2 regions of the Rhizobium bangladeshense genome follow, and region 2 is predicted to be linked to the other one. Evidence: predicted binding sites of a transcription regulator. Region 2 holds the regulator's gene; the other holds the start of a gene.
The links. Region 2 encodes LexA, which represses DNA repair genes until DNA is damaged. Its sites were predicted from a motif close to TGTTCNNNNTGTGTTCNG; they were not measured.
Positions count from the first base shown of each region.

Region 1 (4,477 bases), 1.7 Mb from region 2:
CCGAACTTGCCGCCCATTATCAGCAGGTGGAAAACGTCAAGGGCGAGATCGTTCTCGTCGTCAGTCCGCCGCAGCCTGTGGAAACACCGGAAGCCGATGTCGAGGCCGTGCTTGCCGATCTGTCGATGTCGATGCCGACGGCGAAGGCCGCGACCGAGGCGGCGCGTCTCACCGGCCTGCCACGCAAGGTTCTCTACCAGCGCCTGCTGGAGATGAAGGGCGGCAATGGGCGATAAAAACCTCACCGACATTAAAAGGAAAGCGCTGCGACGGGGCCGCATGTCGGAATATGTCGCCGCCGTCTTCCTGATGCTGAAGGGTTACCGCATTCTGGCACTGCGCCACAGAACCCGGCTCGGCGAGATCGATATAGTCGCCCGCAAGGGCGATCTCGCCATCTTTGTCGAGGTCAAAGCCCGCCATCGCGAGACTGCGGCGATCGACGCCGTCTCCGTCGCCTCCCAGAAGCGGATACGGGCGGCAAGCGATCTCTGGCTCGCCCGCCAGGCCGATCAGGCCCGCCTTTCCCAGCGCTACGATATCGTCGCGGTCATGCCAGGCCGGCTGCCGCGCCACTTTCCGGATGCGTTTTAGCGTCTCTCGGTTCAGCGGTTTCGGATCGTTAAAACTTTAGCTTCGGCTTGAACCAGCTTCTTACGACTCTCTGCTATCGCAATCTGCGTAGGGGTAACAATTGGGGTTGTTTCATGGCCTGGAAGCTGATGTTTGCAAGTGCGGTCGCCATGGCTGCGCGCTCCGTGCCTTATGCCGTGGCGAAGCCGGCCGGTAAATCCTTCATTGCCCATGCGAGCGACTTGCTGCCGCTCAAATCGACGCCGATCAACCCGGACTGGATTGTCAGCGGCAATCCGCAAGCACGCACCGCAGAACATTCGCGGGGTCATGACGAGGCGTCGCTAACGGCGATCTGGGACTGCACGGCAGGCGAATTCCGCTGGTATTTCGGCTGGGACGAGACCGTGATGATCCTCGAAGGCGAGGTCCATATCACCGCCGAAGACGGCACCGAACGGACCCTGCGCACCGGCGACGTCGCCTTTTTCGCGGGTGGGACCTGGGCCAGCTGGCGCGTCGACAATTACGTCCGCAAGGTAGCTTTCCTGCGCAAGCCGTTCCCCAAGCCCTTGGCGATCGCCTATCGCTTGCGCAACCTGCTGCGCAATGGCGGCAACCAGGGGATCGCCGCCTGACGATCGCCGGCCTTTGCCGCCCTTGATTGGCCGTTGCGTTTGATGCCCGGCCGACCTACATCTGTCCGGCATTCAGCGAGGGACGGAAATGGCCAAGATCACCAATGTAGCGGTCCAGATGGATCATGTCGCCGGCATCAATATCGCAGGTGACTCCACCTTCGCCATGAGCCTGGAAGCGCAGGCGCGCGGCTACAGGCTTTTCCACTATACACCCGACCGCCTGAGCTTCCGCGACGGCAAGCTCTTTGCCAGCGTCGAGCCGATGCTGCTGCGCGACGTCAAGGGCGATCACTTCGAGCTCGGCGCGTCCGAGCGCGTCGATCTCTCGACCATGGATGTCGTACTGCTGCGCCAGGATCCGCCCTTCGACATGGCCTATATCACCTCGACGCACCTGCTCGAGCGCATCCACCCGAAGACACTCGTCGTCAACGATCCGGCCTGGGTGCGCAATTCGCCGGAGAAGATCTTCGTCACCGAATTTGCCGATCTGATGCCGAAGACGCTGATCACCAAGGATCCGGCCGAAATCCGCCGCTTCCGCGACGAAATGGGCGACATCATCCTGAAGCCGCTCTATGGCAATGGCGGCGCCGGCGTCTTCCATTCGACCCGTGACGACCGCAACCTCTCCTCGCTGCTGGAGATGTTCGGCCAGCTCTTCCGCGAGCCGTTCATCGCCCAGCAATATCTGCCCGACGTGCGCAAGGGCGACAAACGCATCATCCTGGTCGACGGCAAATTCGCCGGCGCGATCAACCGCGTGCCGGCCGAGCATGACAGCCGCTCCAACATGCATGTCGGCGGCCGGGCCGAGGCGACCGAACTGACGCCGCGCGAAAAAGAGATCTGCAAGCGTATTGGTCCCGCTCTGCGCGAACGCGGCTTCCTGCTCGTCGGCATCGACGTGATCGGCGATTACATGACCGAGATCAACGTCACTTCGCCGACAGGCATCCGCGAAGTCAGAAAGTTCGGCGGCGCCGACATAGCAAGCCTGCTCTGGGATGCGATCGAGCGCAAGCGCACCTGAGGCTGCGATCCGGGTACAACCGCGATCACCGCTGATATCCGCCTGCGTTCTTTTATCGTTCTTGTTTTATTCCGGTTTCCATGCCAGATTGCAACCGCTGGCTTTCAATGGCCACAGGGGCGGTCTCTAAGAGTTTGCGGGACAAGGGTGAGCATATGGTCGCGCGTGTCAGTACGGTAGCATTCCAGGGCATCGAGGGCGTGCCGGTCGAGGTCCAGGTCATGATCGCGCCCGGCAAGGTCGGCATGCAGATCGTCGGTCTGCCCGACAAGGCGGTGGCCGAAAGCCGCGAGCGCGTGCAGGCCGCGCTTCACGCCTCCGGCCTGGCGCTGCCCGGCAAGCGAGTGACCGTCAATCTGGCCCCGGCCGATCTGCCGAAGGAAGGCTCGCATTTCGATCTGCCGATCGCGCTCGCTTTGATGGCGGCCCTCGGCGCCATTCCGGCCGACGCACTGTCGGATTATGTCGTCGTCGGCGAACTCAATCTCGATGGCACGATCGCCGCGATCGCCGGCGCGCTGCCGGCCGCCATCGGCGCCAATGCACTGGGCAAAGGGCTGATCTGCCCGGCCGAAAGCGGCGCAGAGGCGGCCTGGGCGGGCGCTGACGTCGATATTCTCGCACCACGCAGCCTGATTGCCCTTGCCAATCATTTCCGCGGTACGCAGGTGCTCTCCCGGCCCGAGCCGTCGATCCGCGCCAATACCGCCAACCTGCCGGATCTTGCCGAGATCAAGGGTCAGGAAAGCGCCAAGCGCGCGCTCGAGGTGGCGGCCGCCGGCGGCCATAACCTCCTGATGGTCGGGCCTCCCGGCTCGGGGAAGTCGATGCTGGCGTCGCGGCTTCCGTCGATCCTGCCGCCGCTTTCGCCCGCCGAACTGCTTGAAGTCTCGATGGTTCATTCGATCGCCGGCCAGCTCACCGGCGGCAAGCTTTCCGACCGCCGGCCCTTCCGCACGCCGCATCATTCCGCCACCATGGCCGCCCTCGTCGGCGGCGGTCTGCGCGCCCGCCCTGGCGAAGCCTCGCTTGCCCATCACGGCGTGCTTTTCCTCGATGAATTCCCGGAGTTCACGCCGCAGGCGCTCGATGCGCTGCGCCAGCCGCTTGAAGGCGGCGAATGCGTCATTGCGCGGGCCAACCACCGCGTCTCCTATCCGGCGAAATTCCAGCTGATCGCGGCGATGAACCCCTGCCGCTGCGGCATGGCCGGCGAGCCAGGCCATACCTGCGCCCGCGGCCCGCGCTGCATGAGCGATTACCAGGCCCGGATCTCCGGGCCGCTGATGGACCGCATCGATATCCGCATCGACGTGCCCGCCGTCTCCGCCGCCGACCTCATCCGCCCGATGGCGGCCGAGGCGAGCGCCGACGTCGCCCGCCGCGTCGCCCGCGCCCGCGAGCTCCAGCAGGAGCGCTTCGAGCGCGCCGGCGCCAGGGATATCGGCACCAATGCCCGCTGCTCCACCGCGATGATCGAAAAACTCGCCGAACCCGATGCGAGCGGACTGCAGCTGCTGCGCGATGCCGCCGATAAGATGAAATTCTCCGCCCGCGGCTACCACCGCGTCCTCAAGGTCGCCCGCACGCTTGCCGATCTCGACGGCAAGCCGACGGTTGGGCGCTTGCATCTTGCCGAAGCGATCTCCTATCGCATCGCTGGTGAGAGGTTGACGGCGGCGGCGTAACCAGATGGGGGCCGCCGGCGCGCTGAAGTCCTGCTCTTCTCGTGGCTCAGGTGGGCACGGCGGTGCGCGGTGATAAAGCGTATGACAGCAATGCCCTGCTCACGCGACATCGGGAACAAGCCATGCCTTCAATCAACGACAAGTTTCGGTCTAGACCGAATTCGATGGGACGAACGTCTGCGGCTAGCTCTGCGTAATGCAGGGGCGGGTCACCGTCGTCAGCGGGGATCGACGGCTAACTCGGGGAATTTGTAATAGATGCAGTCATTGATCCTGAACCACCCCATACCATGGTCCATGTCGGCCTGCGAAAGTTCCCACTCGAACGTGTCGTGGCCTTCGTAACCGTAGAGTAGCGCCATGGTAGTCAACTCAGTGAACGGCCCAGGAGGAAATGGAATGCCGTACGCTATGGCCTCTTTTGCAGGGAACTTTCCTTTGACGACCTTCTTGATCTCCAACTCTGCTCTTACCAACTGCCCTGGGAAATCGTTGTCGGTCGTTATCAAACCAGAAGGGCTGATGGAGAGTGATCTGACCCT
Region 1 covers NZ_CP071612.1:317,418-321,894, forward strand. Annotated here, with positions in the region: gene rsmI (16S rRNA (cytidine(1402)-2'-O)-methyltransferase) at 1-236, shown strand, start outside; gene J2J98_RS01575 (YraN family protein) at 226-594, shown strand; gene J2J98_RS01580 (cupin domain-containing protein) at 708-1,211, shown strand; gene gshB (glutathione synthase) at 1,300-2,247, shown strand; gene J2J98_RS01590 (YifB family Mg chelatase-like AAA ATPase) at 2,403-3,935, shown strand; gene J2J98_RS01595 (hypothetical protein) at 4,154-4,477, opposite strand, start outside.
Region 1: J2J98_RS01590 (YifB family Mg chelatase-like AAA ATPase) is a predicted target of LexA. The motif match lies at 2,304-2,321, and genes of this name have one in related genera.

Region 2 (4,477 bases):
GGTGTTGGCGGCATCGACCGCCTTCTGAACGCCCTTGCCAAGGTAGCGCTTGCCGCCGTCGCGCAGCTCGACCGCCTCGTGCGCGCCGGTCGAGGCGCCCGAGGGAACGGCCGCGCGGCCCATGCTGCCGTCTTCGAGATAGACGTCGACTTCGACGGTGGGGTTGCCACGGCTATCGAGAATCTCGCGGGCGATGATATCGGTGATTGCAGTCATGGGTTCTTCCTGCTCGGTGGGTGATAGGTCGTTCGAAGCCTGTCATAATCGAAGGCGTGCAAATTACAATGCCGCAATTTCCTGCCTTCGAACGGTATTATGTCGTGGCCTAAACCACGATCATGTCAGCCTGTTGAACGTCAGGCCTTGGCGATTGCGTCGAAGGCAAGCAGCTTCTCAAGCAGGCGCGGCATGTCCCTGAGATAGACCATATTCGGGCCATCGGACGGTGCGTTGTCGGGGTCCTGATGGGTTTCGAGGAAGACGCCGGCAATTCCCGTCGCGACCGCCGCACGCGCCAGCGTTTCCACGAACTCCCGCTGGCCGCCCGAGGAATCGCCCTGCCCGCCCGGCTGGGCAACGGAATGCGTCGCATCGAAGACAACGGGAGCGCCCATCGCCGCCATAATCGGCAGCGAGCGCATGTCGGAGACCAAAGTATTGTAGCCGAAGGAAGCGCCGCGCTCGCACAGCAGCACGTTTGGATTGCCGCTGGCGTTGAGCTTCTTCAGGACGTTCTTCATGTCCCAGGGTGCGAGGAACTGGCCCTTCTTGACATTGACGGCGCGGCCGGTCCTGGCGGCGGCGATCAGAAGGTCGGTCTGGCGGCAGAGGAAAGCCGGGATCTGCAGGACATCGACGATCTTTGCCACCTCCGCGCATTGCTCGGCGGTGTGGACGTCGGTCAAGACGGGAAAGCCGAATTCCTTTTTCAGATCGGCAAAGACCTCCATGCCCTTCTCCAAGCCGATGCCGCGCTCGGCCGAGAGGGAGGTGCGGTTCGCCTTGTCGAAAGAGCTCTTGTAGACGAGGCCTATGCCGAGCTTGCCGCAAAGCTCTTTCAGCGTGCCGGCCACCATGAAGGCATGATCGCGGCTTTCCATCTGGCAGGGGCCGGCGATCAGCGACAGGCGGCCTGTATTGGAAAAGGTGACTTGACCATCGCCTTCGCCGATCTTGACTTCGGAATTCGTATCGGAGCTCATCGTGGTTCCTCGAAGGCAAAGAGCGTGCCCTGGCCGGGCGCGGGCTTCACCAGAATGCGGTTGTTCTTACGCGTATACGTCACCCCGTTAGCAGCCAAATGCGCTTCTGTCACGGCAAGATCGGCGACATTGAAGAGGATTGCCCGGCCGCGCAGTCCTCGCTCGGCGGGTGAGACCGCGGTCTCGAAATAGGCCTCCAGCCCCTCCGGCGTCACCAGGCTGATCCTCGCATTCGAGGCCGCGATATTGACGCCAAACCCGGTTTTCTCGGCTGCCGATTGCGCTGCGGCAAGGCCGACGAAGGCGGCGAAAGCCGCCGGCTCCGGTGCGCAGAGCGCCACCTCAGCAATGCCGGTGACGCCATTGTCATGCCTTTCCAGCGAACCGCGATCGGCCGGCAACGGGTTGACGCGCTCGACGGCAAAGAGAAGCAGATCGGGCGCGCGGAGATCGCCGGCAAAAGCCAGTCTGAAGCTCCCGATGCTCTCGGAACCATCCGGCATTTTCATAGTCCGACTAAACTCCAGCATCTTGCCGGCGCTCGATCCCTTGTCGATGAAACTCTTATGATCGAGCCCGCAATCCCCGGTGCCGAAGGCTATCGCCGAAAGCCCCTCCTCGCCGCAGCGGAAGCGAAAGGCCTGGTTGCGGGCGGTAAAGACGTTACCCTGCCGCGCCGATAGCTCGCTCTCCTCGACGCTCGCTACACCGAGCGGCTCCAGATAGGTCTTGTCGGCAAAGAATACGCAGGCATTCTCCGTGCCGAAGGGGTGGCGCGCATCGGCGGCAACGGTGAAGCCGAGTTTCCCGAGCCTCTCGCGCGCCAGGTCTATATTGACGACAGGCAACACGACATGATCCAGCGGGTGCGGCTTGGCGGAATGGTCTTTCATAATGTCCCTCTCCCTGAAATGGCATGAGATGTGCGACGGCACGCGGTCAATTCAAGGCTTGCGCGCCAAATCCGGCGAATGAAAATAAAAATCTCAACGAGTTGACGGGAAGTTTTACGGAAATTTAGCTACTTGCAGAACACATATGGAACATATAGTGTCTGTTCTGGATTTGTTTCAATCACGGGGTCTGACGTCGATGCTCACGCGCAAACAACAGGAGCTTCTCCTTTTCATTCATGAGCGCATGAAGGAATCCGGCGTTCCTCCCTCTTTCGACGAAATGAAGGATGCTCTGGACCTCGCCTCAAAATCAGGCATCCACCGCCTGATCACGGCGCTAGAGGAACGCGGCTTCATTCGCCGCCTACCGAACCGCGCCCGAGCGCTCGAAGTGATCAAGCTTCCAGAGGCCTATAGCCCCAGTCTTCAACCGCGCCGCGGTTTTTCGCCGAGCGTCATCGAGGGCAGCCTCGGCAAGCCCCAGCCGGTCGCCGCCCCTGCTGCGGCAAAGGCGGTCGCAGACAACGGCAACTCCGTCTCCGTGCCGGTCATGGGACGTATCGCCGCCGGCGTTCCGATTTCGGCGATCCAGAACAACACGCACGACATCGTCGTTCCCGCCGATATGCTTGGCTCCGGTGAGCACTACGCGCTGGAGGTCAAGGGCGATTCGATGATCGACGCCGGCATCTTCGACGGCGATACCGTGATCATCCGTAACGGCAGCACTGCAAGTCCCGGCGATATCGTCGTTGCCCTCGTCGACGACGAGGAAGCAACGCTGAAGCGTTTCCGCCGCAAGGGCGCATCGATCGCCCTGGAAGCCGCCAACCCGGCCTATGAGACCCGCATCTTCGGACCCGACCGCGTCAAGGTGCAGGGCAAGCTGGTCGGCCTCATCCGCCGCTATCACTGACGCTGGACGGGCCGGAATCGGTAAAACTGTTGCTGCGCCAATCATAGGCGCGGTGGCGCATCCATGGCCGCGATAATGCATCGAAGGCCGTCGCGACCTCGAGGCCGCTCTCAGTGAAACGCAATTCGACCGAACCGGTCCTGCGCAGCGTTTCGCCGGTAAACAGCGCCGCACCCGAGCGGCAGCTGGCGAAGCGCAGGCGTACAGACGTCACGACAATATCGCCGGCATCGCAAGCGGGGCCGAGATAGGCGGCATTTTCGATGACGGTCACGATATGACCGTTTGCAAGCTTGGCTATGCACCAGGCTTTCCTGAGGCAGGAAAAGCTTTCCGCCTCAGCGCCGGCCGCGGCCGCCTGCATCGCGATCTTCGCTTCGTTCTGCTGCTCGCGGGAAAGCCTGAGGCGCCTCTCCTTATCCTCCGGGATCGCAGGACTATCCAGCATCCTCGGCGGATTATGCACCGTCAGAACGAGCGCCCTCTGCCACTGATCGAAGATGAAATCCGGCGGCCTTTCGCGATTGGAGGCCATTGCTGCCGGCGTGACGACCGCGACGAGCGCGCCGTCTTCCGAAATCACCAGATCCGCCGGCCGGGATGCCGGCAGAACCACTACTGCAAGCGTCGAGACGGCGATGAGAGCGGTGCCGACCTGGCGCAGCCGCGTCCGCAGCAAGGTCATCAGCAGGAAACCTGCCACGGCCAGCGTGAAATACCAGCTGGGCAATCGACCGACGCCGATATTCCCGCCCCAACCGGATATCGTCTTTGCCACCACGATCACCAGATCGAGGCCGAATCCGACCACCTTCCAAGGCAATATATCAAGCCCGAAAGGCATGAGCAGCATCGCCAACAACCCGGCCGGCATGACGATGAAGGAGATGATCGGCATGGTCGCGAGGTTTGCCGGGAGACCATAGGCCGTCAGGCGATGAAAATGCTCGATCGAAAACAGCGCCGTGGAAAAGCCGCCGATCAGCGAAGTCAGGAAAACGCCGCTGAAAAAGCGTGCGACCGCAGCGGCCAGCAGCAGGGCCGGCATTTTCGGCAGGGCGCTTTCGCCGACGCGCCGTTCCTTCCACAGCTGATAAGCCGATACCAGCGCCAGCGTCGCGGCAAAGGACATTTGAAAACTCGGGCCCAGGACTTCGGAAGGTGAGATCGCAATGATAACAAGCGCGGAAAGAGCGACGTTGCGCAGGCTAATCGACGGCCGGTCGAAGAAGACAGCAATCAGCATAATGGCCATCATGATGAAGGCGCGCTCTGCCGAGACGGCGAAACCCGAGATCAGAAAATAGGCCGTGACGGCGATGAGCGCTCCGGCGGCGGCGAATTTCTTGGTCGGATAGGCCTGAGCGACACCGGGAAAGAGGCTGAGCAGCATCCTAAAGCCGACGAAGAAGATGCCGGCCGACAGAGCCATGTTGAGGCCTGATATAGCGATAATATGGGCA
Region 2 covers NZ_CP071612.1:2,040,101-2,044,577, reverse strand. Annotated here, with positions in the region: gene eno (phosphopyruvate hydratase) at 1-216, opposite strand, end outside; gene kdsA (3-deoxy-8-phosphooctulonate synthase) at 357-1,202, opposite strand; gene J2J98_RS09985 (VOC family protein) at 1,199-2,095, opposite strand; gene lexA (transcriptional repressor LexA) at 2,295-3,014, shown strand; gene J2J98_RS09975 (ComEC/Rec2 family competence protein) at 2,995-4,477, opposite strand, start outside.